4 regions of the Serratia sp. TSA_130.1 genome follow, and region 2 is predicted to be linked to each of the others. Evidence: predicted binding sites of a transcription regulator. Region 2 holds the regulator's gene; each other region holds the start of a gene.
What was found. The regulator PurR, encoded in region 2, represses purine synthesis genes. The targets are predictions, from matches to a motif close to CANGCAAACGTTTGCNTG.
Positions count from the first base shown of each region.

Region 1: cvpA (colicin V production protein) is a predicted target of PurR. The motif match lies at 1,762-1,779, and genes of this name have one in related genera.
Region 3: purE (5-(carboxyamino)imidazole ribonucleotide mutase) is a predicted target of PurR. The motif match lies at 2,479-2,496, and genes of this name have one in related genera.
Region 4: glyA (serine hydroxymethyltransferase) is a predicted target of PurR. The motif match lies at 4,742-4,759, and genes of this name have one in related genera.

Region 1 covers NZ_JBQZFS010000001.1:1,024,140-1,031,609, forward strand. The annotation lists gene purF (amidophosphoribosyltransferase) at 1-1,182, opposite strand, end outside; gene cvpA (colicin V production protein) at 1,204-1,704, opposite strand; gene dedD (cell division protein DedD) at 1,939-2,691, opposite strand; gene folC (bifunctional tetrahydrofolate synthase/dihydrofolate synthase) at 2,692-3,957, opposite strand; gene accD (acetyl-CoA carboxylase, carboxyltransferase subunit beta) at 4,149-5,057, opposite strand; gene ACUTQY_RS04755 (DedA family protein) at 5,290-5,952, opposite strand; gene truA (tRNA pseudouridine(38-40) synthase TruA) at 6,031-6,852, opposite strand; gene ACUTQY_RS04765 (aspartate-semialdehyde dehydrogenase) at 6,852-7,470, opposite strand, start outside.
Region 2 covers NZ_JBQZFS010000004.1:265,752-273,221, forward strand. The annotation lists gene gloA (lactoylglutathione lyase) at 1-276, shown strand, start outside; gene rnt (ribonuclease T) at 354-1,037, shown strand; gene ACUTQY_RS16890 (Grx4 family monothiol glutaredoxin) at 1,106-1,453, opposite strand; gene ACUTQY_RS16895 (C40 family peptidase) at 1,870-2,688, shown strand; gene sodB (superoxide dismutase [Fe]) at 2,888-3,466, shown strand; gene cydH (cytochrome bd-I oxidase subunit CydH) at 3,531-3,620, opposite strand; gene purR (HTH-type transcriptional repressor PurR) at 3,943-4,968, shown strand; gene punR (DNA-binding transcriptional activator PunR) at 4,956-5,912, opposite strand; gene punC (purine nucleoside transporter PunC) at 6,036-7,247, shown strand.
Region 3 covers NZ_JBQZFS010000002.1:978,382-985,851, forward strand. The annotation lists gene cysS (cysteine--tRNA ligase) at 1-888, opposite strand, end outside; gene ppiB (peptidylprolyl isomerase B) at 1,198-1,692, shown strand; gene ACUTQY_RS11605 (UDP-2,3-diacylglucosamine diphosphatase) at 1,703-2,425, shown strand; gene purE (5-(carboxyamino)imidazole ribonucleotide mutase) at 2,575-3,099, shown strand; gene purK (5-(carboxyamino)imidazole ribonucleotide synthase) at 3,096-4,163, shown strand; gene ACUTQY_RS11620 (sugar porter family MFS transporter) at 4,228-5,634, opposite strand; partial or broken gene ybbP (putative ABC transporter permease subunit YbbP) at 6,010-7,470, opposite strand, start outside.
Region 4 covers NZ_JBQZFS010000007.1:115,700-123,169, forward strand. The annotation lists gene patD (aminobutyraldehyde dehydrogenase) at 1-116, shown strand, start outside; gene ACUTQY_RS20830 (NAD(P)-binding protein) at 202-2,112, shown strand; gene ACUTQY_RS20835 (c-type cytochrome) at 2,109-3,293, shown strand; gene hmpA (NO-inducible flavohemoprotein) at 3,331-4,521, opposite strand; gene glyA (serine hydroxymethyltransferase) at 4,879-6,132, shown strand; gene ACUTQY_RS20850 (3-phenylpropionate MFS transporter) at 6,288-7,433, shown strand; gene csiE (stationary phase inducible protein CsiE) at 7,434-7,470, opposite strand, start outside.

The sequences.
Region 1 (7,470 bases), on a different contig from region 2:
AGCCAGGTACACGCGCTTGGCGCCCGCTTCGCGCGCCATCTCGACGATCTGCTCTGAGGTCGTGCCGCGCACGATGGAATCATCCACCAGCAGCACGTTCTTGTCGCGGAACTCGGCGCGGTTGGCGTTCAGCTTGCGGCGCACCGACTGACGACGCGCCTGCTGGCCCGGCATGATGAAGGTGCGGCCGACGTAGCGGTTCTTCACAAAGCCCTGGCGGTAGGGTTTGTCGAGAATGCGCGCGATCTCCAACGCGATGTCGCAGGAGGTTTCCGGAATCGGGATCACCACGTCGATGTCCAGATCTTCCCATTCGCGGGCAATCTTCTCGCCCAGCTTCTGGCCCATGCGTACGCGGGCGCTGTAGACCGAGATCTTGTCCATAAAGGAGTCCGGGCGCGCGAAATAGACGTATTCGAACAGGCACGGATTGGTTTTCGGATTCTCTGCGCACTGGCGGGTGAACAGCTGGCCTTTGGTGGTGATGTACACCGCTTCGCCCGGCGCCACGTCGCGCAGGAATTCAAAGCCCAGGGTATCCAGCGCCACGCTCTCGGAAGCCACCATATACTCGCTGCGGCCATCTTCCAGCGTGCGTTTGCCGATCACCAGCGGACGAATGCCGTACGGGTCGCGGAACGCCAGCAGGCCGTGGCCGATAATCATCGCCACGCAGGCGTAAGCGCCACGCAGTTGCTGATGCATGGCGGCAACCGCGGTAAAGATGTTGTCGGCCTCCAGCGGATAATGCGGGAAGCGATCCAGCTCGCTGGCCAGCACGTTCAGCAGGATTTCCGAGTCGGAGGTGGTGTTGACATGGCGGCGGCCGCTTTCGAACAGCTTTTGGCGCAGCTCATGGGCATTGGTCAGGTTGCCGTTGTGGGCCAGCGTAATGCCGAACGGCGAGTTGACGTAGAAAGGCTGGGCCTCAGAGGCGCTCGAGCTGCCGGCCGTCGGGTAACGCACATGGCCAATGCCCATGTTGCCCTGCAAGCGTTGCATATGGCGCGCCTCAAATACATCCTTCACCAGGCCGTTGGCTTTACGCAAACGGAACCCGTTGTGGGCGTCAATGGTGACGATGCCTGCGGCATCCTGGCCACGGTGCTGAAGCACCGTCAGCGCATCATAAATCGACTGGTTTACCGGCATAAAACCGGCGATACCGACAATACCGCACATGTTGTCTTTTCCTCATCAGCGCTACCGCCCCGGCAATTGGGTCGGCAAGAAACTCGACGTGCTCTGCAGGTAGTCAAAGAACCACCTGATGACGTAACTGAACTGGGGAATCAGCTGCGACTGTTTCCAGTCGGCACTTTGTGAAAAGCCGGTAAAGGTATCCAGGAAGAACAGGATCGCCGCAACGATCAACACGCCGCGCAATGCGCCGAAGCAGATGCCCAGCACCCTGTCGGTGCCCGACAGCCCGGTTTTCTCTACCAGTGAGCTAATCACATAGTTAACAATAGCCCCTACGATCAGGGTCGCGATGAACAAAATCGCGATCGCGATGCCGTTTCGCACCAGTTCATCTTCAAAACGAGTGAAATAGACCGCAAGGTAAGAGTAGAAATGGCTGGCAACAAAAAACGCACATCCCCATGTCACAAGTGACAATGCTTCGCGAACAAACCCTCGGATCAGGCTCACCAGAGCCGAAAATCCAATCACCGCTATAATGACGTAATCAATCCAGACCATGAACTATTCCAATGATGAATCGCCCCTGCATCCAATTCGCGGCGAATTCTAACAGAAAAAGAAAACGTTTGCGTAGGGGATTTCCTACCACGTTACAAATAAAAAGCGGCGATTAAAAAATTCCCAATCGCCGCGCCTACATAGGTGATTTCGCCTGTAAAAGGCGCGGTTTCTCTAGCGATCTCTCCACCACTCCTTAATTCAGGGGCGCATCCTGCTGCGCCCCTGCGGGGTTTAACGACCGTACGGCTTCACCTGCCCGCTCAGCCCGCTGATCGAGTTCAGCGACGGCAATGCCGCCTGCAGCTTCTGCTTGGAAGCATCCGGGCCGACGTAAATGCGGGTGATCTGCCCTTGCACCGGCGTTGACGGCACGGTGAAGGCGCGATAGCCCGAAAGACGCAGCGAAGCGACAATCTCGTTCGCCTTGGCGGCATTCTTCAACGCCCCGAGCTGCACGACATAGGCTTGCCCGGCCGGCGCTTTTTCTTCCGCCGGTTTCGGCTGCGGTGCCGGCTCAGGCTTCGGCGTCGGTTCAGGTTTCGGCTCCGGCTTTGGCGTCGGTTTCACTTCCACCGGCTTCGGCTGCGGCGCCGGTTTCGGTTTCACCTCTACCGGTTTGGTTTCCACCGGTTTCGGCTTAGGCTGCTGCTGCACCGGCTGAGGACGCGTCTCGACCGGCGGCGGCGCCACCTGCGTCGGTTGCTGAGCATTCTGTCGCACCGCCTGTTGCGCCGCCGCTTCGTTGGCCGCCTGCTGCTCGACCAGCGCCCCCGCCCCTTCCGGCGGCTGCGCCGGCAACGGCTGCGTCACCGGCGGCAACACGTCGTTCTCTTCGACGTCGCCCGCCTTCGGCACCAAAGGAATGGCCGCGAATTCATCCTCGTAATGCTTCTTTTTGCCGTCCAGCAACCCTGGCAGGATGATCACCCCCAGCGCCACCAGAATCACGGTTCCGACCAGTCGGTTCTGAAATTTACTCGCCACTCACACTCCCCGCATCTCGTCTGACGCCGCCATCACCTGCGCAACGGTGTGGAACGATCCACAGACGATCACAATATCCTGTTTATCAGCATCCTGCATAGCCTGCCGCCAGGCAGTTTCGACATCATTAAAGCGTCGCGGTTCCGCCAGATGTTGCGCCAGCAGTTCGACGCTGGCGCCGCGCGGGCCGTCGAGCGGTGCGCAGTACCATTCATCCACCTGCTCGCTCAGGCAGGCCAGCGTACCGGCGATGTCCTTGTCCGACAGCATGCCCACTACCGCGCGCACCTTGCCGCCGTCGCGCGGCAGCTTGGCCAGACGCCCGGCGAGATAGCCGGCGGCGTGCGGGTTGTGCGCCACATCGAGGATCAGCATCGGCTCCCGCCGCACGATCTGGAAACGCCCCGGCAGCGTCGCCTGCTGCAGCCCGGTGAAGATCGCGCGCTCGTCGATTTCCAGCGGGGAACAGTTCAGCGCCGCCAGCGCGGTAGCGGCGTTGGCCAGCGGCACGTTCGGCGTCGGCAGATCGGTCAGCAGCGTGTCGCCGCCCTGCCACTGCCAGCGATCGCCCTGCTCGCTGAAACTCCAGGCTTCACCGCGGCGATACAGCGGCGCGCCCAGCGTTTCGGCGACCTGGCGAATGCTGTCCGGCATGTCGGGTTCGCCCACTACCGCCGGCTTGCCGCTGCGGAAAATGCCGGCCTTTTCACGGCCGATGCTTTCGCGATCGTTGCCCAGCCAGTCGGTGTGATCGAGCGCGATGCTGGTGATCACCGCCACGCTCGGATCGACGATGTTGGTGGCGTCGAGACGTCCGCCCAGGCCGACTTCCAGGATCACCACGTCCAGCCGCGCCTGTTTGAACAGCTGCAGCGCCGACAGGGTGCCGAATTCGAAATAGGTCAGCGACGTTTCGCCGCGGCCGGCTTCAATGGCGGCAAACGAGCGGCTGTGCTCCGCTTCGCTCAGCTCTTCCCCCTGAATGCGCACACGTTCGGTGTAGCGCACCAGATGCGGTGAGCTGTAAACGCCGACGCGCAGGCCGGCGGCCAGCAGAATAGCTTCAAGGGTGCGACAGGTCGTGCCTTTGCCGTTAGTGCCGGCAACGGTGAACACCGTGGGAGCGGGGGTCAGTAAGTCCAGATGCGCCGCGACGCGCTGTACGCGCTCGAGGCCGAGTTCGATCGCCTGGCTGTGCAGACGTTCCAGATAGTAAAGCCACGAGCTCAATGGCGACGTGGCTTGGGGAATTTGGTGGTTTTGCATGAGTCCCATCACTGAACTTGGGTTCATTAATCCATCAGGGCACCACCCTCACCGCGGTAAAGGCGATGCGCTTCGTCACTGCCGCCCACCTGCAAACCGCAACGTCATAGGCCGCGGCCGGCAGGGAACGGGCATCAGCCGTCACTTAGCCACAAAGTGGCGGCTGAACCCGGGCGGGATCCGTCTTTGCCTCAGGCGTCGGCCTGCTGCTCCGGCTCAATGACCGGCGCGGCCTCATCGAAATGCGGCTGCGGCTGGTTGGTCAGCTTGGACAGAATGCTCGCCAGCGTTTGGCGCATTTCCGGGCGGCGAACGATCATATCGATCGCGCCTTTTTCGATCAGGAACTCGCTGCGCTGGAAGCCCGGCGGCAGTTTCTCGCGCACGGTCTGCTCGATCACGCGCGGGCCGGCAAAGCCGATCAGCGCTTTCGGCTCGGCGATGTTGATGTCGCCCAGCATCGCCAGGCTGGCGGAGACGCCGCCCATGGTCGGGTCGGTCAGCACGGAGATGTACGGCAAGCCGCGCTCCTGCATTTTGGCCAACGCCGCGCTGGTTTTCGCCATCTGCATCAGCGACATCAGCGCCTCCTGCATGCGCGCGCCGCCGCTGGCGGAGAAGCACACCAGCGGACAGTTGTCCTCCAGCGCCTGCTCAACCGCACGCACGAAACGCGCGCCAACCACGGAAGACATCGAACCGCCGATGAAGGCGAATTCAAAGGACGCCGCGACGATCGGCATGCCGTACAGCGTGCCCTTCATCACCACCAGCGCATCTTTCTCGCCGGTCGCTTTCTGTGCGGCGACCAGACGATCTTTATAGCGCTTGGAATCCTTGAATTTCAGAACGTCTTTCGGCTCCAGATCGCTGCCCAGCTCCACTTCGCTGCCTTCATCCAGCAGGGTATGCAGACGCGCGCGCGCGCTCATACGCATATGGTGGTCGCACTTCGGACACACTTCCAGATTACGCTCCAGCTCGGCGCGGTAGAGAACCTGGCCGCAGCTGTCGCATTTGGTCCAGACCCCTTCAGGAATGCTCGCCTTACGGGTTTGTGTGATATTGCTCTTGTTAAGAATTCGTTCAATCCAGCTCATCGATGACCTTTCTGTTTGAACCTGGCACACGCCAGTCCGCTGTTCATGCTTTAACAATCCCCCTGAAAACACCCCCAATGAAAAAATGCCCGTTCGCCGCGCGGCAAGCGCGCGACCGAGGCATCGGCTTCAGGGTTGTTCGCAGGAACAGACCATAATGTCGCTCATTAAACCATATCGGCCCGACGCTGTGGACAAAAAACTGGTCGAACCGACAGGTTGAGCGATGTTTTTATTGTTTTTGCTGGCGGGCGGCGGCGCGCTTGTGGCGCCAAATTTCAATCACGCCCGGCAGAATCGAAACGATGATGATCCCGACGATCAGCAGTTTCAGGTTCTCCTGCACCACCGGCAGATCGCCGAACAGGTAGCCAGCATAAGTGAAGAGCAGCACCCAAACCAGTGCGCCAATCACGTTGTAGGCGGCGAAGTGGCGATAGGACATATGCCCCATGCCGGCGACGAACGGCGCAAAAGTACGCACGATCGGCACGAATCGCGCCAGAATAATCGTTTTCCCGCCGTGCTTCTCATAAAACTGATGCGTTTTATCCAGGTAGCTGCGGCGGAAGATTTTCGAATTCGGGTTGCTGAACAGCTTCTCGCCGAACAACCGCCCGATAGTGTAGTTCACCGCATCGCCGATGATCGCCGCCACGGCCATCAACGCCACCATGGTGTGCACGTTCAGATCGTTGGTCGGCAAAGCCGCCAGCGCGCCGGCGACGAACAGCAAAGAATCCCCCGGCAGGAACGGCGTCACCACCAAACCGGTCTCGCAAAACAGGATCAGGAACAGAATAGCGTAGACCCACATGCCGTATTGTGCGACCAGTTCGGCCAGGTGCACATCAATATGCAGAATGAAATCAATAATAAACTTGATGATGTCCATAAATTCTCTCATTGATACCGGGCGTTTCAATCACCCGGCAGAAGCACAAGGGAGCGACGCTTTCAGGCGTGCCGGCGTTTAATCGTCGGGTAAAAACAGCGGCCCCATCGGCGGCCGCGGGATGCCAAAGTGGTCGGGATAGTCCACGGAAACCAGATACAGCCCCTCGGCTCGCGCCGTCGCCGCCGCCAGATTGCGATCCTTCAGCGCCAGCAGCTCGGCCATCCAGTTCTCATCCTGATTGCCGCAGCCGATCTCCATCAGGCTGCCGACGATGTTGCGAACCATGTGATGCACGAAGGCATTCGCCTTGATATCTACCACAATATATTCGCCGTAGCGCGTAACCTTAACGTGTTTTACGCAGCGCCACGGGGTGCGCGACTGGCATTGCACCGCGCGAAACGAGGTAAAGTCGTTCTCGCCCAGCAATGCCTGCGCCGCCCGATGCATGCGGTCCGCGTCCAGCGGGTGATAAAAATGCGTCACCCCCTGTTGCAACACCGCCGGCCGGTAGCGATGGTTGAAAATAATATAGCGGTAACGGCGCGCGGTGGCGCTGAAACGCGCGTGAAAATCATCGGCGACGGGGCTCACCCAGCGCACCGCGATGTCCGGCGGCAAATGGGTGTTGACGCCCATCGTCCAGGCGGCGTCCTTGCGGCGCGCGGTGGTTTCAAAGTGCACCACCTGCCCGGTGGCGTGCACCCCGGCGTCGGTGCGCCCGGCGCACAGCACGTTGATCGGCGCATCCGCCACCTTGCTCAACGCCTGCTCCAGCCGTTCCTGCACGCTGGCCACTTCTTGCTGCCGCTGCCAGCCGTAGTAATGGCTGCCGTCATATTCGATGCCCAGCGCTACCTTCAGCGTCGGCTGAGCGGGCGAGACCACCTCAGACATCAGTACATCTGCTCCTGCACCAGACGCTCGGCGGTTTCGATCGCCATCAACGCGCCGCCGAAGCGGACGTTGTCCGCCACCGTCCAGAACTGCAACAGCTCGGGGATGCCGTAATCGTTGCGCAGACACCCGATACTGAGCGCATCGCTGCCGGAAGCTTCGGTGACCTGAGTCGGGTAATCATCCTCTTCACTCAGTTGAACGTCTTCGACCTCTTCAAGCTCGCTGCGCGCCTCTTCGGCGGACAGCGGACGCAGCGCTTCCAGATGCACGACCTGGGCGTGGCCATAAAACACCGGCGACTGGATGCAGCTCACCGAAATCGGCAACCCTTCGTCCTGCAGCACCTTGCGCACCTGATCGACGATCAGGCGTTCTTCGCGCACGCTGCCCTGCTCGTCGGCGACAAGCGGCAGCATATTAAACGCCAGCTGTTTAGTGAAAACGCCTTCTTCGGCCGGGATGCCGTTCAACAGCCGCGCGCTCTGGCCGGCCAGATCGTCCACCGCCGCCTTGCCGCGCGAGGATACCGACATCAGCGTCGTGACGTGCAGGCGCGACAGCCCCGCCTGTTCGGTCAGCGGTTTGATCGCCGTCAGCAGTTGGCTGACCATGCTG
Region 2 (7,470 bases):
GGCTATACGGAAGAGAGCGAAGGCGCGGTTATCGAACTGACCTATAACTGGGGCACCGACAGCTACGACATGGGCACCGCCTTCGGCCACCTGGCGCTGGGCGTGGACGACGTCGCCGCCACCTGCGACAACATCCGCCGCGCCGGCGGCAACGTCACCCGTGAGGCCGGCCCGGTGAAAGGCGGCACCACGGTGATCGCGTTCGTTGAAGATCCGGACGGTTATAAAATCGAGCTGATCGAAAACAAACACGCCGGCCAAGGCCTCGGCCACTAAGCCTCTCTCGGGGCGCGCCTGCGCCCCGCTGATTCTCCGCGCGATAGCGCCTGCAACCGGGCGCAAAATTTGCCATAATGCGCGCTGCATTCGATGAAGATAAGAAACTGATGGCCGAAAAAAGTGATCTTAACGCCCTGAGTGGTCGTTTTCGTGGGTTTTATCCCGTAGTAATAGATGTTGAAACCGCCGGCTTCAACGCCAATACCGATGCGCTGCTGGAAATCGCCGCCGTGACGCTGAAAATGGATGAAGACGGCTGGCTGCAGCGCGACGAAACCCTGCACTTCCACGTGGAGCCTTTCGAGGGCGCCAACCTGCAACCGGAAGCGCTGGCGTTTAACGGCATCGATCCGCACAACCCGCTGCGCGGTGCGGTCAGCGAATACGACGCGCTGCACGCCATTTTCAAAGCGGTGCGCAAAGGGCTCAAGGATCGCGGTTGCAACCGGGCCATTATCGTCGCGCACAACGCCAACTTCGATCACAGCTTCCTGATGGCCGCGGCCGAACGCGCCGGTTTGAAGCGTAATCCGTTCCATCCGTTCGCCACCTTCGACACCGCTGCGCTGAGCGGCCTGGTGCTGGGGCAAACGGTGCTGGCCAAAGCCTGCATCGCCGCCGGCATGCCGTTCGACAGCAGCCAGGCGCACTCCGCGCTGTACGACACCGAACAAACCGCCCTGCTGTTTTGTGAGCTGGTTAACCGCTGGAAGCGTCTCGGCGGCTGGCCGCTGCCCGCCGGCGATCTCGCCGAATAGGCCCAATAAAAAAGGCGGCCCAGTTTGCACTGGCGCCGCCCGTTACGCGATAACCGCAAGTCTGTCGATTAAGACTGCTGGTCTTCCTGCGCTTTATACTTTTCTGCCGTTTCTTTGATCAGCTGCTGCAATTCGCCGCGCTGATACATTTCGATGATGATATCGCAACCGCCGACCAGCTCACCGTCTACCCACAGCTGCGGGAAAGTCGGCCAGTTGGCGTATTTTGGCAACTCGGCGCGGATGTCCGGGTTTTGCAGAATATCCACATAGGCGAAACGCTCACCGCAGGCGGACAGCGCTTGCACAGCCTGCGCGGAGAAGCCGCAGCTCGGCAGCTTTGGCGAACCCTTCATGTACAGCAGAATCGGGTTTTCAGCGATCTGGTGCTGAATTTTTTCAAGTGTCGTCGTCATTTATTGCTTCCTCAAGCCACATTTCATGGCTACAACATGCATCACGCGGGCTATTGTAGCGGCTGGAACAGTCGCAAGAAAACGCCATCTTTTGCAAGGATATTCGCCCGCCGCCGATCGCGTTTCACCGGCCACGTCATTCCGGTCAAAACATACGTTGAGAATAACATTTTTAATCCGACCATTTCACTAATATATTGCGCCGCGATGACGGCGCGGCTTAATTATATCCGCTACCGCCGCCTGGCGCTTTTTTATACATCAACAGGCTGATTTTAAACCAAAAAAAATGTCATTAACGTTTTCTCACAATATGGATTATTATTTATGAGTTCTTCGCTGTTTTATATGGCGAAATTCGGGAATACTGTAACTCTTTCGATATCCGTTTCGGGGCCAAGGTTGGTGACGTCGACATGCGTTTAATTCTTACGCTCTTTGCGCTGCTGTTTACGCAGCTCTTCTTCAATTTGGCGCACGCTGCGCCACAGGCGCGTGTTGCCGCCGAGCAGCGTAAAAGCCATGCCAATGAAGCGCGGCCCGATGACCGCAGAAAAAAGAAAGCGGATAAAGCCGCCAAAAAAGCCAAAGTGACGGCCCCCGAGAAAAAAACCAAGACCGCCAAGGTCAAAAGCGAGAAAAGCGCGAAAAAGATCGTCAGCGCCAAACCCAAGGTCAAAGCGCAGAAAACCGCCAAAATTAAAGTCACCCCGCCGAAAAAGGGCTACAAAAAAGGCTATGGCCGCCACCGCGAAGCCGGTATGGCCACCGCCAAGCTGGCGCGTGATGAAAAACCATTGAAACTCAGCCCAGCGCACAAAAAGCGTTACCAGCACGCCAAGCAGACCGCGATGGCCAAGCTGATGGATCAGATGGGCAAGCCTTACCGCTGGGGCGGCAGCTCGCCGCGCACCGGCTTTGACTGCAGCGGCCTCATCTATTACGCCTATAAAGACGTGGTGAAAATCAAGATGCCGCGCACCGCCAACGAAATGTATCACCTGCGCGACGCGGCGCCGATCAAGAAAAGCGAACTGGAAAGCGGCGATCTGGTGTTCTTCCGCATTAACAACCGCGGCGTGGCGGATCATGTCGGCGTCTACCTCGGCAACGGCAAATTCATCCAGTCGCCGCGCACCGGCGAAGAGATCCGCATCAGCCAGCTTGATAACGACTATTGGCAGAACCACTACATCGGCGCTCGCCGCGTAGTGACGCCGAAAACCATCCGTTAATTCCCTGCTCTGCGCGGTTGCGGCCTCGGTCGCAACCGCCTGTTCAAGCTATCGCCTATCGCACCTCCCCACGCGCATTTCTGGCTTTTCTTCCTGTTTTTTATGATGAAAATTGTTAAGATTGAATGACCACAATAAAAAACGGCCCATATGACTCTCGCCCCGGCGGGAAGCGAATGGCGCTGTAAAGGAGGAAGCAATGTCGTTTGAATTACCTGCATTACCGTATGAGAAAAACGCGCTCGAGCCGCACATCTCCGCCGAGACCCTGGAATACCACTACGGCAAGCACCACAACACCTACGTGGTTAACCTGAACAACCTGGTGAAAGGCAGCGAGTTCGAGGGCAAATCGCTCGAAGAGATCATCAAGACCTCTAACGGCGGCGTGTTCAACAACGCCGCGCAGGTGTGGAACCACACCTTCTACTGGCACTGCCTGTCACCACAGGGCGGCGGTGAACCGCAGGGCGAACTGGCGGCGGCGATCGTCAAATCCTTCGGCTCTTTCGCTGCGTTCAAAGAGCAGTTCACCGATGCCGCCGTGAAAAACTTCGGCGCCGGCTGGACCTGGCTGGTGAAAAAACCGGACGGCGCGCTGGCGATCGTCAACACCTCCAACGCGGCCACCCCGCTGACCGGTGAAGACAAACCGCTGCTGACCGTTGACGTGTGGGAACACGCGTATTACATCGATTACCGCAATGCGCGTCCAAAATACCTGGAAAACTTCTGGGCGTTGGTCAATTGGACCTTCGCAGCGGAAAACCTGGCGTAAGCGCAGGCCTTGCCTAAGTGATGAGGCGCAGCTTGGCTGCGCCTTTTTTAAAACTGGCGGGAAATCAGTTCAACGCGGCGACAAAGCTGAAAGCGATGATCATCGCCAATGCGCAAACGGTGGTGAACAGCGACATCTTCAGATCGGTATCCATGACAACTCCTTTAAAATGGGCTTTCCTAAGGATAAAAGGCGCACAATTAGTACGTCAAATCATTTTCCCACAGTTCGCCGATAAAATCTTGTTATCATTTCCCGGTTTATAATCTCGATTACCTCTTCCACTTTTGTTCAATATGCGACAAAATTCGCAGTTCACAACTGCGTACCGGCATTCATGCCCCTCCTGATTAAGCGCTGACGACTTCAACACTAAAAACTCAGTTTTCGCTTCTCTGGAGAAGGATCTACGTAGGCAAACGATTAACATCACACTTACATGCTGTAAACATGTGAGTTCAGGAGTCATTCCTTACATGGCAACGATTAAAGATGTGGCCAAACGCGCGGGCGTTTCCACCACCACCGTTTCGCACGTCATCAATAAGACTCGTTTCGTCGCCGAAGAGACCAAAGCGGCCGTGTGGGCCGCCATCAAAGAGCTGCACTACTCGCCGAGCGCCGTGGCGCGCAGCCTGAAAGTCAATCACACCAAGTCTATCGGTCTGCTGGCCACCTCGAGCGAAGCGCCCTACTTTGCCGAAGTGATCGAGGCGGTGGAAAACAGCTGCTACAGCAAAGGCTATACCCTGATCCTGTGCAACTCGCACAACAATCTGGACAAACAGCGCGCCTACCTGGCGATGCTGGCGCAAAAGCGCGTCGACGGCCTGCTGGTCATGTGTTCCGAATACCCGGATCAGCTGCTGGGCATGCTGGAAGACTACCGCAACATCCCGATGGTGGTAATGGACTGGGGCGCCGCGCGCGGCGACTTCACCGACACCATCATCGATAACGCGTTCGAGGGCGGCTATCTGGCCGGGCGTTACCTGATCGAGCGCGGCCACCGCGATATCGGTGCTATCCCTGGCCAACTGTCGCGCAACACCGGCGGCGGTCGGCATCAGGGCTTCATGAAGGCGCTGCAGGAAGCGCATATCGATATTCGCGAAGAGTGGATAGTCCAGGGTGACTTCGAGCCGGAGTCCGGTTACAAGGCGATGCATCAAATTCTGTCGCAGAAACAGCGACCGACCGCGGTATTCTGCGGCGGCGACATCATGGCGATGGGCGCCATCTGCGCCGCCGACGAACTGGGGCTGCGGGTGCCGCAAGATATTTCCGTGATCGGCTACGACAACGTGCGCAACGCCCGCTACTTCACCCCGGCGCTGACCACCATTCATCAGCCGAAAGAGCGTCTGGGCGAAATGGCCTTCACCATGCTGCTGGATCGCATCATCAGCAAGCGCGAAGAATCGCAGGTGATCGAAGTGCATCCGAAGCTGGTCGAACGCCGTTCGGTCGCCGACGGTCCGTTCATCGACTACCGCCGCTGATCGTCCTCCCTACCGGAAGCCGGCACGGCTTCCGGTGCCGCCTCACTCAGCCACTCCTGATTCAGCGTCTCGCCATCGCCCAAATACGCCAGCAGCCAGCTCATCGCCGGTGACGGTTTATCCTGTTGCCAGGTCAGGCAGCAGGGGCTGGCGGGAAACGGCTGCTGCAACTGCAACGCCTTCAGCTCACCGCGCTGCACCCGCGGAAGCGCCAGATGCGCCGGCATCATGCCGACGCACAATCCGGCGCACAAACAGTCGAGCGCCGAGGTCCAGTCCGGCACCACCAGCCGCCGCTGGTTATCCAGCGTCCAGGTGACGCGCTTGGGCAGATTGCGCGAGGTGTCTTCCAGACAAAGCGCAGGGTACGGCCTCAACCGATCGTCATTCAACGGCCCTGCCAGCTGCGCCAGCGGATGCTGTGGGCTGACTACGCACAGCCAGTTCATATCCCCCATGTCGCGGAAAGCGAAGCCGCCGCCGACCGGCACCGCGCGGGTGGCGCCGATCGCCATGTCCACCCTGCCGTCCACCAACGCATCCCACACGCCGTTAAACACCTCGGGTTGCAGCATCAACTCGACGTCGGGGAAATGGCGGTAGAAATCCAGCACCAGCTGGCGGCTGCGCTGCGGTTTGACGATGATGTCCACCGCGATATTCAGCTGACCGCGCCAGCCGTTGGCCACCTGTTGACAGTGGCGGCGGGTGTCGAGCATTTTTTTGATAACAGCTCGCGCATCCTTGATAAACAGCGCGCCGGCCGGCGTCAGTTCCACATCTCGGTGACGCCGCTCAAACAGCGGCACCGCCAGCCATTGCTCCAGCTGCCGCACGGTATAACTTACCGCCGACGGCACCCGGTGCAGCTCCTGCGCCGCCGCGCTGAAACTGCCGGTGCGCGCCACCGCATCAACGACCTCGAGAGAATATTCAGACCACATCGCTTTGCCTTCAATTTTTTTAACAGCACTTTGCAAATATTACCGTTTCACAAGCAGAGATCCAGCCGGATACACTGGCCGGCGCTAAAAACCTGCGACACTAAAATATTAACGAGAAATACCATGCGAAATTCCTTTGGTTTTATGTTCTACCTCGCCGGCCTGAGCATGCTGGGTTATCTGGCGACCGATATGTACCTGCCCGCCTTCGGCGCCATGCGGGAGGAACTGCAAATTTCCGCCGGCGCGGTCAGCGCCAGCCTGAGCATCTTTTTGGCCGGCTTCGCCTTCGCGCAGCTGCTGTGGGGGCCGCTCTCCGACCGTCTGGGACGCAAACCGGTATTGTTGATTGGCCTGACTCTGTTCGCGCTCGGCTGCCTGGGCATGCTGTGGGTGGAAAATGCCGCGCAGCTCTGGATACTGCGCTTTATTCAGGCCGTAGGTGTCTGTTCCGCCGCCGCCATCTGGCAAGCGCTGGTGGTCGACCGCTATCGTGAAGGCCAGGCCAACCGCGTATTCGCCACCATCATGCCGCTGGTGGCGCTATCGCCGGCGCTGGCGCCGCTGCTGGGCGCCTGGCTGCTGAACCACGCCAGCTGGCGCGCGATCTTCGCCGTGCTGCTGGCCATCACCGCCTTGTTGCTGTTGCCGACGCTGCTGCTCAAAGAGAACGCCAGGCCAAAACCCGCCGTCGACGCGCCAAAAAGCAGCGTCAGTTTTTGGCAATTATTGAAATCCCCGGTATTCAGTGGCAATGTCGCCATGTACGCCGCCTGTTCGGCCGGTTTCTTCGCCTGGCTGACCGGCTCGCCGTTTATCCTCGGTGATATGGGCTACGGCCCGAGCGACATCGGCCTGAGCTATGTGCCGCAGACGCTGGCCTTCCTGCTGGGCGGTTACGGGTGCCGCGCCGCGCTCAAGCGCATCAATGGCAAAACCCTGCTGCCGTGGCTGCTGGTAGCTTATGCTGTCAGCATGGTGGCCCTGTATCTGGTGGCAACCCTGACCAATCCGACGCTCACCACGCTCCTGATCCCGTTCTGCGTGATGGCGCTGGTCAACGGCGCCGGCTATCCGATCATGGTGGCCAACGCGCTGATGCCGTTCCCGGACAGCAGCGGCAAAGCCGCCGCGCTGCAAAATACGCTGCAGCTGGGGCTGTGTTTCGTGGCGAGCATGCTGGTATCGACGTTTATTGCGCAGCCGCTGTTGGCGACGGTGACGGTGATGGTGTCCACGGTGATACTGGCCGCGCTGGGGTATTTCCTGCAGCGGGGAAAAGCGGCCAAGGCGCCGCAAGAAACGCCGCGCGAACATGCTAACTCAGCGTCATAATTGCCAAGCTAAATAATCACTTAAAGAATATGCGTGCCGAGTGCGATTTACAGTTGAGTCAATGCCTCGGCGCGCCTATACTCAAAAACAACCTTGTAAAGTAACACCTTATAATCTCTATATCTCAATTAGCTGTTGTGTACGCGTCTTGCGTCACACTCTTTTTTTGAAGAGGCGTTTATCCTGCGCCGTTTGCGTCGGGTCGCTTCTTTAAATTTCCTCT
Region 3 (7,470 bases), on a different contig from region 2:
GCCGGACATCAGGAAGTAACGCACCGTCTCCGCATCGTAATGGCCGAGCACGTCGCGAATGGTGAAGAAGTTATCCAGCGATTTGGACATCTTCTCTTTGTCGATCATCACCATGCCGGAGTGCATCCAATAATTGACGTACGGGCCGTCGTGGGCGCAGCTCGACTGCGCGATCTCGTTCTCGTGGTGCGGGAACATCAGATCGGAACCGCCGCCGTGGATGTCGAAGTGGGTACCCAGCTGTTTGCAGTTCATGGCGGAGCATTCGATGTGCCAGCCCGGACGGCCCGGCCCCCACGGCGACTGCCAGCTCGGCTCGCCCGGCTTGGACATTTTCCACAGCACGAAGTCCATCGGGTTGCGCTTAACGTCGTCGATCTCCACGCGCGCGCCGGCCTGCAGCTGCTCCAGATCCTGGCGCGACAGCAGCCCGTACTGCGGATCGCTGTCGATGGAGAACATCACGTCGCCGTTGCTGGCCACATAGGCGTGATCGCGATCGATCAGGCGCTGGGTGATCTCAATGATCTCGGCGATGTGTTGGGTCGCGCGCGGTTCGCTGTCCGGGCGATCGATCAGCAACGCGTCGAAGTCGGCATGCATTTCCGCCAGCATGCGTTCGGTCAGCTGGTCGCAGGTCTCATGATTTTCCGCCGCGCGGCGAATGATTTTGTCGTCCACGTCGGTGACGTTGCGCACGTAGTTCAGCGAATAGCCGAGATAGCGCAGGTAACGCGCCACCACGTCGAAAGCGACAAAGGTACGACCGTGGCCGATGTGACACAGGTCATAGATGGTTACCCCGCACACGTACATGCCCACTTTCCCGGCATGAATGGGTTTGAATTCCTCTTTTTGACGACTCAGGGTATTAAAAATCTTTAGCATCGGGAGATTCCGTGGTGTGCGTGATAACAAAAAAGATAACCGGGCTTCAGATTTAACGCCCGGTAGCGTATTGAAACCTGAAGCCTGATCTATTGCAAGGTTAAGGCCATGCTTTGCTGACTTCACGCGAAGAAAAAGCGCAAAATTCGCCGGCTGGCGCAATTGTTATAATATAACACAAATACAATTACCACAGACAGTGCGCGGTTGAGCCGCTGCTGACTCGCTGGGGCGGATATGTTATAAGGGCGGTCTGAATGTTCACTCGCTTTACGTGACGTCTCACTTCACCTTGTTAGGATTAAAACTATGGTTACTTTCCACACCAATCACGGCGATATCGTTATCAAGACCTTTGCTGACAAAGCGCCGGTTACCGTTGAAAACTTCCTGAACTACTGCCGCGCCGGTTTCTACGACAACACCATCTTCCACCGTGTGATCAACGGCTTCATGATCCAGGGCGGCGGTTTCGAGCCGGGCATGAACCAGAAAGCGACCAACGCGGCCATCAAGAACGAAGCCAACAACGGTTTGAAAAACACCATCGGCACCCTGGCAATGGCGCGCACCAACGATCCGCACTCCGCCACCGCACAGTTCTTCATCAACGTGGCTGACAACGACTTCCTGAACTTCCGCGGCGAAAACGTGCAGGGCTGGGGCTACTGCGTGTTTGCTGAAGTGGTTGAAGGCATGGACGTGGTCAACAAGATCAAAGGCGTGAAAACCGGCCGCAGCGGCATGCACCAGGACGTACCGGTAGAAGACGTGGTGATCAACAGCGTGACCGTCAGCGAGTAATCGCGGCTGCATGAGTACGCTGTTCATCGCAGATCTGCACTTGTGCGCACAGGAACCGGCAATCACTGCCGGTTTTCTGCGTTTTTTACGGCGCGAAGCGGTGCACGCCGACGCGCTGTACATCCTCGGCGACCTGTTTGAAGCCTGGATCGGCGACGACGATCCCGAGCCGCTGCACGCGGAGATCGCCGCGGCGCTGAAAGCGCTGCAACAGGCCGGCGTGCCCTGCTATTTCATCCACGGCAACCGCGATTTTCTGCTCGGCAAGCGCTTCGCCCGCGCCAGCGGCATGCAGCTGCTGCCGGAAGAAAAAGTGCTGGAGCTGTACGGCCGCAGGATCCTGATCCTGCACGGCGACACCCTGTGCACCGACGATCAAGCCTATCAGCAATTCCGCCGTAAAGTGCACAACCCGCTGATTCAAAAACTGTTCCTCGCGCTGCCGCTGCGCTGGCGACTGAAGATCGCCGCCAAGATGCGCGCCCGCAGCCAGCAATCCAACCAGTACAAGTCGGACGCCATCATGGACGTCAACCCGCAGGCGGTCGAGCAAACGATGCTGCGCCACGACGTGCACTGGATGATCCACGGCCATACCCATCGCCCGGCGGTGCATCGGCTGGCGTTGAGCAACGGCGAAGCCCATCGCGCGGTGCTGGGCGCCTGGCACGTCGAAGGATCGATGATCAAAGTCAGCGCCGACGCCGTCGAGCTGATCCAATTCCCGTTCTGAGTTCCGCACTGGCGCGCGGGTGAAAATTCGCGCTTTCGCCGGTGAAAACCGGCGACGCAACCGTTTTCCTTACCGTGCGCTCATGGTATGCTCTACGCCCTCATTCGGCCCTCAGCCGACGCCAGACAAATCACAGGAGCCTTACACCCATGGGAGCCAACGCCGCTTCAGCCGCCAATGCCGGGGCTAAAATCGCAATTGTAATGGGATCGAAAAGTGACTGGGCCACCATGCAGTTCGCCGCCGAAGTCCTGACCCAGCTCGATGTCCTCTTCCATGTCGAAGTCGTTTCCGCTCACCGCACGCCGGACAAGCTGTTCAGCTTCGCCGAGCAGGCTGCCGCCAACGGCTTTGACGTGATCATCGCCGGCGCCGGCGGTGCCGCGCATCTGCCGGGCATGCTGGCGGCGAAAACGCTGGTGCCGGTGCTGGGTGTGCCGGTGCAAAGCGCCGCGCTGAGCGGCGTGGACAGCCTCTACTCCATCGTGCAGATGCCGCGCGGCATTCCGGTGGGGACGCTGGCGATCGGCAAAGCCGGCGCCGCCAACGCCGGGCTGCTGGCGATGCAGATCCTGGCGCTGCACGATGCCGCCCTGGCGCAGCGTTTGGCGGACTGGCGTCAGGCGCAGACTGAAGACGTTTTGAACCACCCCGATCCGCGGGAGGACGCATGAAGCCGGTTTGCGTATTGGGCAACGGTCAGCTGGGGCGCATGCTGCGCCAGGCCGGCGAACCGCTAGGCATCGCCGTCTACCCTGTCGGCATCGATGCCGAACCCGAGGCGGTGCCGTATCAGAACAGCGTCATTACCGCCGAGATTGAACGCTGGCCGGAAACCGCGCTGACGCGCGAACTGGCGACTCACAGCGCCTTCGTCAACCGCGACATCTTCCCGCGTTTGGCGGATCGCCTGACGCAAAAGCAGCTGCTCGATCAGCTCGGCCTGGCGACCGCGCCGTGGCAGCTGCTGGCGAGCGCCGCCGAATGGCCGCAGGTGTTCGCTGCACTGGGCGAGCTGGCGATCGTCAAACGCCGGGTCGGCGGCTATGACGGCCGCGGCCAGTGGCGCTTGCGTCCGGGGCAGGAAGCCGAACTGCCGGCCGATGCCTATGGCGAGTGCATCGTCGAGCAAGGCATCAATTTCTCCGGCGAAGTGTCGCTGGTGGGCGCGCGCGGCCACGACGGCCGTTCGGTCTTCTACCCGCTGACCCACAACCTGCATGAAGACGGCATCCTGCGCGCCAGCGTGGCGCTGCCGCAGCCCAATCCGGCGCTGCAGCAACAGGCCGAGCAGATGCTGGCGGCGATCCTGAACGAGCTGAACTACGTCGGCGTGATGGCGATGGAGTGCTTTATCGTCGGCGATCGGCTGTTGATCAACGAACTGGCGCCGCGCGTGCACAACAGCGGCCACTGGACGCAAAACGGCGCATCCATCAGCCAGTTCGAGCTGCACCTGCGCGCCATCCTCGGCCTGCCGCTGCCGCAGCCGGTGGTGAGCACGCCGTCGGTGATGGTCAACCTGATCGGCACCGCCGTCAACGAACAGTGGCTGTCGCTGCCGCTGGTGCATCTGCACTGGTATGAGAAAGAGGTGCGCCCGGGCCGCAAGGTCGGCCACCTCAATCTGAACGACCCGAGCGCCGCCGATCTGCGTCAGGCGCTGCAGGCGCTGGCGCCGCTGCTGCCGGGCGAATACCAAAGCGGGCTGGCCTGGGCACAGCAGAAGCTGGCTTAACGGTTTACACCGCCGAAAAGAAGAAGGTTCAGCCCAGGCTGAACCTTTTTTATTGCCGCAAAGATCAACGCGAGCCGATATTACGCAACGGTTTGCCGGCCATCAGATTGCGCTCAATGTGTTCCAGTGAAATATTTTTTGTTTCCGGGATCAGCGCCAGCGTGATGAAAACAAACAGCACGTTAAGCCCCGCGTAAACCCAAAAGGTGTGAGCGCTGCCCAACGAATTCAGCATGGTCAGGAACGTCGCCCCCACGATCATATTGGCTATCCAGTTAGTGGCGGTGGAACAGGTGATGCCGAAATCGCGGCCTTTCAATGGCTGGATCTCTGAGCACAGCACCCAAATCAGCGGGCCGGCGCTCATGGCAAAACCGACGATAAACATCAGCAGCATGACGATGGCGAAATATTGCTCCGCCGCCGAGTTCATGCCGATGTTCATCATGGTGCCCAGCGCCCCCATGCCGACGGCCATCACGATAAACCCAAGGATCAAAGTGGGCTTGCGGCCCCAGCGGTCAACCAGCCCAATAGCGATAAAGGTGGCCAGCACGTTGACCAGACCGACGATCACCGTGCCCCACATCTGCTGTTCCGTACTGGCGAAGCCCGCCAGACCGAAAATCTTCGGCGCGTAATACATGGTGACGTTCATCCCGGTAAACTGCTGCATCACCTGAAGAAGAATGCCAAGGAAAACCGCGCGGCGGAAATTTTTATTGCCTTTGAACAACGCCCAACCGCTTTGCTTCAGTTTGAGGCTTTCACGAATTTCATTCAGCTCATACTGCGCCTGGGCACTGCTGTCGCGCAGCTTCTCCAACACCTGACGCGCTTGCTCATGGCGATTACGCGAGGCCAACCACCGCGGGCTGTCAGGCAAAAAGAACACGCCGACCAACAACAGCCCGGCCGGGATGGTGATGACGCCCAACATCCAGCGCCAGGCGCCGGTATAGCTGAATGCCGTATCAGACAGGTAAGCGGCCAGAATGCCGATGGTGATCATCAATTGATACATCGAGATCATGCTGCCGCGGATTTTCTCCGGCGCGATTTCAGAAAGATAAATCGGCGCGGTATAAGAAGCGATCCCCACCGCCAATCCCAGCAGAATACGTGAAACGATCAACACCTCCACGTTGGGAGCGAACGCAGAACACAGCGATCCCGCCACGAAGAGGATTGCGCCGATCATCAAACTGTATTTGCGCCCCAGCCGGAAGTTCATCCAGCCGCTACCGATGGCGCCGACGGCGGCGCCAAACATCATTGAGCTGACCACCCACTCCTGCTGAGAGCTGGTGATCTGAAAAGTATCGGTAATAAACGGCAGGGCGCCGGCGATCACGCCGATATCAAGACCGAACAGCAGGCCGGCCAAGGCGGCTAAAAAACAGACGAAAAAAGTCATGCCGACATGAGTCGGGCTTTTCTCCGCCGGTGTCACTTTGACGGTATCGCTCATACAGCCTCCAGGAGAAAACGGTCATCAGTGTGCGACATGATAGGAGGCAATGCGTCGGAGATAAGTGAGTGCGATCACATTAGTGAAAACGGTTACATTCCATTAAATCTTTTTAGGCCGTTTTTTATGACGGATGAATTCACTTAATACATGCGTAACCCTCTAAATCAATGCGTAAAACAGGCGAAGTCAGCCAACTATCCGCTACACCGATGACCAATGGCAAACGTATCGATATGACATAAATGTAATCGATTTCACAATGAATGGGCATGAAGAGGAATTGCGCCAGTGACGCGCGAAAGAAAATCGGCAGGCCCGGCCACGCTTGGCGGCAACGGGCCTGCGATCGCCAGATCAGCCATCATAACTGCGGAACAGCGCCGCCTCGGCCCCCACCGCCGCCGCGATGCCCGCCACCAGCCCCAGCAGGGCAAACTCGCACCACAGCGTGCGGCGCAGCAGCCGTTTACCGGCGCCCAGCGTGCGATAGACCACCAGCTCCTGCCGCCGCTGACGCATGCCGACCTGCACCTGCGCCAGCAGCAGCAGGCCGCCGCACAGCACCACCTGCACCACCATCACCTCCAGCGCGCGGCTGACCTGTTGCAGCACGCCGCCGACCTGTTTCAGGATCGCGCCGATGTCCAGCAGGCTGAGCGTTGGGAACTGGCGGTTGAGCTGGGTCAACATCCGGCCATCGCCGTCGTAGCGGAAGCTGGTGAGCCAGGTCTGCGGCTGGCCGTCCAGCGCGCCCGGCGGGAAGATAAAGTAAAAGTTCGGCTTCAGGCTTTCCCAATCCACCTGGCGCAGGCTGGTGACTTTGGCGCTGAACGCCTGGGTATCGCCGCTGAAGGTCAGCGTGTCGCCCAGCTTGATCTTCAGCCGCCCGGCGATGCCTTCATCTATCGAGACTTCGCCGCTTTTCGGCGGCCAATTGCCCGCCACCAACGGATTGTGATCCGGCAGCTCGGCCAGCCAGGTCAGGTTCAGCTCACGGTTCACCGCCTCGCCGCCCGGATCGTCCTCATGCACCCGTTCGGTCGCCACCTGCTGGTTTATCTCGGTCAGGCGCACCCGGACGATCGGGTAATAGGTTTCCGGTTTGATCTGGTGCTGCTGCAGGAAGGTTTTCACCTGCGGCACCTGCGCCTCGGTCATGTTGAGCAGGAAATAGTTCGGGCTGTCCGGCGGCAGCTGTTGCTGCCAGCGTTCGAGCAGATCGCCGCGCAGCACCAACAGCAGCGCCAACAGCATGAACGACAGCGAGAACGCCGCCAACTGGCTGATGGTCACCCACGGCTGATGCAGCAGGCGGTTGACCGCCAGCCGCAGCGCCAGACTCTTGAGCGTGATGCGGCGCAACAGCAGCAGGCTGCCCCACCCTATACCGCCCAGCAGCAGCGCCAGCACCGCCATGCCCGCCAGGATCGCCCACAGCAACGTGCTGGCTCCCATCAGCAACACCAACAACGCGACCACGATCGCGGCCGTCACCGGCAGGAAGTAGCGCAGCGGCCAGACGTTGGCCGCCACATCGCGACGCAGCACCCGCAGCGGCTGGGTGGCCAGCAACTGGCGATACGGCCGCAACCCGACCAGCAGCGAAATCAGCACCAGCGCACCGAGCGCCCACAGCCACGGCCAGACGCCGGCGGCGGGCAACGCGGCCGGCAACACCGGCTTCAGCAGGCGAATCAACAGCGCCTCGAACGCCAGCCCGATCGCCCCGCCGCACACCGCCGCCAGCGCCATCACCGCCAGCCACTGGCCGACGATCAATTTGCGCAGCGCGCCGCGCCCGGCGCCAAGGGTTTTCAGCACCGCGATCAGATC
Region 4 (7,470 bases), on a different contig from region 2:
TGCTGGTGAGCGAAATGCCGCACGGCGGCCAGAAATTGTCCGGCTACGGCAAGGATATGTCGATGTACGGGCTGGAGGATTACACGGCCATTCGTCATGTGATGTTCAAACATTGATTTTACAGTAATTATCCGCACAATAGCGCGGCCTTCGAGCCGGCTCCGGCCGGCTGATGATAATAAAAATTGAAAGGAAGCCTATATGGGTATCACCAGACGCGATTTTCTCAACGGAGTGGCGATCACCATCGCCGCCGGGTTGACGCCGCTGCAAATCTTGCGCGCGTCGCCGCAAACCGCCAATCAAACCCTGTACTATCCGCCGGCGCTGACCGGGTTGCGGGGCAACCATCCGGGCTCGTTCGAGCATGCGCACCAGTTGGGGCGCGACGGCAAAACCTTTGATTTCGGCAGCGTACCCGCCGTTGAAGAGTTCGATCTGGTGGTGGTCGGCGCCGGCATCAGCGGGCTGGCGGCCGCCTGTTTCTGGCAGCAACTGAAAGGCGAGCGGCAGCGTATTCTTTTGATCGACAACCACGACGACTTCGGCGGCCACGCCAAGCGCAACGAGTTCAACAGCGACGACGGCATGCTGCTCGGCTACGGCGGCAGCGAATCGCTGCAGTCGCCGCGCTCCAACTTCAGCCCGGTGGCGATGGGGCTGCTGCGCAAGCTCGGCGTCGATATCGACCAACTGGAGCAGGCTTTCGACACCACCTTCTACCCGGATTTGAATTTGAGCCGCGGGGTTTACTTCGATCGCAAGAACTTCGGCGTCGACAAGGTGGTGAGCGGCGATCCGGGCCGCACGGTGGCGGACGACATTCCGCGCGATCGGCTCAACGGCCGTTCTTATGAAGCGTTCATCGGCGATTTCCCGCTGCCGGAAAGCGATCGCCAGGCGCTGATCGCGCTGCACACGGTGGAGAAGGATTATCTGCCGGAGATGACGCTGGAGCAGAAGGTCGAGTGGCTCGATACCCACAGCTATACCCAGTTCCTGCGCGAGAAGGTGAGCCTGAGCGAATTGGCGATCCGCTATTTCCAGCAGACCACCAACGACTTCCAGGCGGTGGGTATTGACGGCACCTCGTGCAGCGATGCGCGCATCTGCGATCTGCCGGGCCTTGACGGCATGAATCTGCCGCCGCTGGACGAAGAGTCGCAGGCGGATCTCGACGATCCTTACGTGTTCCACTTCCCGGACGGCAACGCCACGCTGGCGCGCCTGATGGTGCGCCAGCTGATCCCGGCGGTGGCGCCGGCCGGCAAGGACATGAACGACGTGGTGCTGGCCAAATTCGACTACAGCCAGCTCGATCGGCCGGAATCGCCGGTGAAGCTGCGTTTGAACAGCACCGGGCTGCACGCGGCCAACGTCGGCGACAAGGTGGAAGTCACCTACATGACCGGCGAGAAGATGACCAAAGTGCGCGCCGGGCAGGTGGTGATGGCCGGCTACAACATGATGATCCCGTACCTGGTGCCGGAGATGTCGCACGAGCAGCAGGAGGCGCTGAAGCAGAACGTCAAGGCGCCGCTGGTGTACAGCAAGGTGGTGATCCGCAACTGGCAGCCGTTCATCAAGCTGGGCGTGCACGAGGTCTATTCGCCGGCCGCGCCGTACAGCCGCGTGAAGCTGGACTATCCGGTGAGCATGGGCGGCTATCAGCACCCGCGCGATCCGGATCGGCCGATCGGCCTGCATATGGTGTATGTGCCGACGCTGCCGGGCAGCGGCCTCAGCACGCGCGAACAGTCGCGCAAAGGGCGCGCGCTGCTGCTGGGCACGCCGTTTGAAGTGCACGAACAGATGATCCGCGAACAGCTGCAGGGCATGCTGGGCGAGGCCGGTTTCGACCATCAGCGCGACATTCAGGCGATCACCGTCAACCGCTGGTCGCACGGTTACTCCTACTTCCTCAACGGGCTGTTTGACGACGAAGACGAAGCCAAGAAAATCATCGAAACGGCGCGGCAGCCGATCGGCAAGATCGCTATCGCCAACTCCGATGCCGACTGGAGCCCGTACGCCAACTCGGCGATCGATCAGGCATGGCGCGCGGTTAACGAACTGGCCTACGGCAAGGTTGCCGCCAAGGAGGGAGCATGAGTCTGCGTTCGCTGTACCTGTTGAGCCTGCTGGCCGCCGGCGGCTCGGCCCAGGCGATGTCGGCCGGGGAATACGTCGCCAAAGCCGGTGACTGCACCGCCTGCCATACCGCGCCGGGCGGCGCCGAATTGGCGGGCGGCATGAAGTTCCCGACGCCGCTCGGGGCTATCTACGCCACCAACATCACGCCGGACAAGCTGCACGGCATCGGCGCTTACTCATTCGAAGAGTTCGATCGCGCCATGCGTCAGGGGATCGCCAAAGACGGTCACCGGCTTTATCCGGCGATGCCGTACACCTCCTACGCCAAAATGAGCGCGGAAGACATGCGCGCGCTGTATGACTATCTGATGAACGAGGTGCCGGCGCAGAACGTCGCCAACCGCGCCAGCGACATCAGCTGGCCGCTGTCGATGCGCTGGCCGCTGGCGGTGTGGAACCAGCTGTTCCACGACGACCAGCCGTATCAGGCCGATCCGCAGCAAAGTGCCGAGTGGAACCGCGGCGCCTACCTGGTGCAGGGCGCGGGCCACTGCGGCAGCTGCCATACGCCACGCGGTTGGGCGATGCAGGAGAAGGGGCTGGACGGTAAGGAGCCGGTATTCCTGAGCGGCGCCGAGCTGGACGGCTGGTACGCCTCCAACCTGCGCGGCCTGCCGCCGGAAGAGGTGACGGCGCTGCTGAAAACCGGCCGCAGCCGCCATGCGGCGGTCGCCGGGCCGATGAGCGAGGTGGTGGCCCACAGCACGCAGTACCTCAGCGACGGCGATCTGAACGCCATCGCGGTGTACCTGCGCAGCCTGGCGCCGGACCCTGTCGCCGGGGCCGCCTCGAAGGCTGCGCAGGCGGATAACCCGAGCGGCAAGGCGACCTATGCGATGTACTGCTCGACCTGCCACGGCAATAAGGGAGAGGGCACCGACTTCACTATCCCGGCGCTGGCGGGCAACGCCACGGTAACGGCGGACAATCCGCTGACCGCGCTGCGGGTGGTGCTGGAAGGGGCGCATACCCCGATCACGCAGCAGGCGATGGCGCTCGGGATGCCGGCTTACGGCTGGGCGTTGAACGATCGGCAGGCGGCCGACCTGATGAGCTATCTGCGGGGAAGCTGGGGCAACCAGGCGGCGCCGGTAACGGTGCAGCAGGTGCAGGACGCGCGCCAACTGCAGGCGAAATGAAGAGGGAGCGCGGTCTGACGGCCGCGCTCCGCAAGCATTACAGCACCTTATGCGGGCCGAAGCATTCGTAGTGGATGCGTTCGGCCTCTACGCCCATCTCCAGCAGCTGTTTGCCCACGAACTGCATGAAGGCCACCGGGCCGCAGAAGTAATAGTGCATCTGCGGATCGGCCAGGCTGCCTTGCAGCGCGCTCAAATCCATCAATCCGCGGCTGTGGTAGTCGCGGCCTTCCACGTCATCGGCGCCCGGCTCGCGGTACCACACATGGCGGCTAAGATTCGGCATGCGCCCGGCAATATCCGCCACTTCCTCGGCAAAGGCATGCACGCTGCCGTTTTCCGCCGCGTGCAGCCAGTGGACCTGCGCCTGGTGTTGGTTGTCGTGCAGGCTGTTGAGCATGCCGAGCATCGGGGTTTGGCCGACGCCGGCGGAGATCAGCGCCACCGGCGTGGTCGGCGCCACATCGAGGAAGAAGTCGCCGTGCGGCGGGGCGATGTCGATCACGTCGCCTTCCTGCGCCTGCTGGTGCAGGTAGTTGGACACTTTCCCCTGATCTTCGCGCTTCACCGCGATGCGGTAGAACTCGCCGTTTGGCGAGGTGGTCAGCGAGTACTGGCGAATTTCCTGATGCTCCAGGCTGTCGTGCTTGATGTAGACCGCCAGGTATTGCCCCGGTTTGAAGTCCGCCACTCGGCCGCCGTCCACCGGTGCCAGCACGAAGCTGCAGATCACGTCGCTCTGCGGCTGTTTCTTCAGGATGCGGAATGCGCGCAGATCGCGCCAGCCGCCGTTGTCGGTTTCGCTCTGCTGATAAATCTGCTCTTCACGCTGGATAAATACGTTGGCCAGCACGCCGTAGGCCTTGCCCCAGGCGTCCAGGACTTCCTGGCCCGGGCTGAACATTTCGTCCAGGGTCGCCAGCAGGTGACCGCCGACGATGTTGTACTGCTCCGGCTGGATATTGAAGCTGGTGTGCTTCTGCGCGATGCGCTCCACCGCCGGCAGCAGCGCCGCCAGGTTCTCGATGTTGGCGGCATAGGCGCAGATGGCGTCGAACAGCGCCTGACGCTGATCGCCGTTGCGCTGGTTGCTCATGTTGAAAATATCTTTCAATTCCGGGTTGTGCGCGAACATGCGATCGTAAAAGTGGGCGGTCAGCTTCGGCCCGGTCGCAGCCAGCAGGGGAATGGTGGATTTCACGGTGGCGATGGTTTGGCTATCCAGCATGGAAGCGCTCCTTGGGTTGGGATCTTGACGATAATTGTAATGATGTATTTTAAATGCATCTTATTGGGTTCCGCGTCGCTTGTAAATACCCTTGTTTTCGTTGCGGTGTTCTTCGGGCGTCGATCGCGCTCACAGAACATGAAAAAAGCGCATCGTTCGCATGAGGAAATGTCCGTTGATAAACGGCGGCATTTAGCGGATCAAAGCCTTGCGCCACCTTATGCCAATCGTTTGCGTAAAAACCTCTGTCAAGACCTATCTTCGGTGGGGCGAAACGGTTTACACTGTGGCCCAGAACCCAAACGGGTAGTTATTTGGTGATTTTTTAGTTAGCTGATTTAAGTCAGGAGATGCCGGATGTTAAAGCGTGAAATGAACATTGCCGATTACGATGCGGAACTGTGGCGTGCCATGGAGCAGGAAGTGGTGCGTCAGGAAGAGCACATCGAGCTGATCGCGTCTGAGAACTACACCAGCCCGCGCGTGATGCAGGCTCAGGGTTCCCAGCTGACCAACAAATACGCTGAAGGCTATCCGGGCAAGCGTTACTACGGCGGCTGCGAATACGTGGATATCGTTGAGCAGCTGGCTATCGACCGCGCCAAAGAATTGTTCGGCGCCGATTACGCCAATGTGCAGCCGCACTCCGGCTCCCAGGCTAACTTCGCCGTGTACACCGCGCTGCTGCAGCCGGGCGACACCATTCTGGGCATGAACCTGGCGCACGGCGGCCACCTGACTCACGGTTCCCCGGTCAACCTGTCCGGCAAACTGTATAACGTGGTGCCTTACGGCATCGACGACAAAGGCCAAATCGACTATGACGATCTGGCCAAGCAGGCGCAAACCCACAAGCCGAAAATGATCATCGGCGGCTTCTCCGCCTACTCTGGCGTGGTTGACTGGGCCAAAATGCGCGAAATCGCTGACAGCATCGGCGCTTATCTGTTCGTCGACATGGCGCACGTGGCCGGCCTGATCGCCGCCGGCGTGTACCCGAACCCGGTACCGCACGCGCACATCGTCACCACCACCACCCACAAAACCCTGGCGGGCCCGCGCGGCGGCCTGATCCTGGCGAAGGGCGGCGACGAAGAGCTGTACAAGAAGCTGAACTCCGCCGTGTTCCCTGGCGGCCAGGGCGGCCCGCTGATGCACGTGATTGCCGGCAAGGCGGTGGCGCTGAAAGAAGCGATGGAGCCTGAGTTCAAGGTTTACCAGCAGCAAGTGGCGGTCAACGCCAAGGCGATGGTTGACGTGTTCCTGCAGCGCGGCTACAAAGTGGTCTCCGGCGGCACCCATAACCACCTGTTCCTGCTGGATCTGGTCGACAAAAACCTGACCGGTAAAGAAGCGGACGCCGCCCTGGGCCGCGCCAACATCACCGTCAACAAAAACAGCGTGCCGAACGATCCGAAGAGCCCGTTCGTCACCTCCGGCGTGCGTATCGGCACCCCGGCCGTGACCCGTCGCGGCTTCAAAGAAGCCGACGTGCGCGAACTGGCCGGTTGGATCTGTGATGTGCTGGACAACATCAACGATGAAGCCACCATCGAACGCACCAAGAAGAAAGTGCTGGATATCTGCGCCCGCCTGCCGGTTTACGCATAATCCCGCTTTTGCCTGAAAAACCCGCTGCGGCGGGTTTTTTTGTGGCCGTTCGCGGTAAACTGTGAGCTGTCTGGCACTCTAACGCATTGACGTGGAATGAAGATTGCGGGCAGGTGTGAGCTCTGTCAAAGTATTGCCCTCACTCCGGAGGGATCATGGTTCTGCAATCCACGCGTTGGCTCGCGCTCAGTTATTTCACCTACTTCTTTTCCTACGGCATTTTCTTACCGTTCTGGGGCGTGTGGCTGAAAGGCGAGGGCATCGCGCCCGAAACCATCGGCATATTGCTCGGCGCCGGTTTGGTGGCCCGCTTCCTCGGCAGTTTACTGATTGCTCCCCGCGTTAAAGATCCCTCTCATCTGGTTTCCGCGCTGCGCCTGCTGGCGCTGCTGACCCTGGCTTTCGCGGTTGGCTTCTGCTTCGGCAACGGCTGGGGCTGGCTGATGCTGGTGATAGCGGGGTTCAACCTGTTCTTCTCGCCGCTGGTGCCGCTGACCGACGCGCTGGCCGCCACCTGGCAAAAGCAGATCCGCATGGACTATGGCCGGGTGCGGCTGTGGGGCTCGCTGGCGTTCGTCATCGGCTCGGCGCTGACCGGGCAACTGGTGGCGGTGTGGGGCCATAACGCCATTCTCTACAGCCTGATCCTCAGCGTGCTGGCGATGCTGCTGGGCATGCTGCTGAAGCCGAGCGTGATGCCGCAGGGCGAAGCGCGCACGCACGGCGGGGCCGAGGGTTCGCTGTGGGCGCTGTTGAAAGAAGGGCCGGTGTGGCGCTTCCTGCTGTGCGTCACGCTGCTGCAGGGCGCGCACGCCGGCTACTACAGCTTCGGCTCCATTTACTGGCAGGAGGCGGGCTATTCGGCCTCGACCATCGGTTATCTGTGGTCGCTGGGCGTGGTGGCGGAAGTGATTATTTTCGCCAGCAGCAACGTGCTGTTCCGCCGCTGGAATGCGCGCAACCTGCTGCTGCTTTCCGCCTGTTGCGGCGTGTTGCGCTGGAGCCTGATGGCGTACAGCACCGAGCTGGGTTGGCTGCTGCTGATCCAAATCCTGCACTGCGGCACCTTCACCGTGTGCCATCTGGCGGCGATGCGCTTTATCGCCGCGCGCCAGGGGCAAGAGGTGATCCAACTGCAGGCGGTGTATTCGGCGCTGGCGATGGGCGGCGGTATCGCCGTCATGACGGTCATTGCCGGGTTCCTGTTCGAACATTGGCAGGGCGGGGTGTTCTGGGTGATGGCGGCGGTCGCGGTGCCGGCCTTGTTCATCCGGCCGCCGGCGGTCAGCGTCAGCCGGTGATTAAGGGGCTTCCAGCAGCGCGCGGATGGCCTGGCGC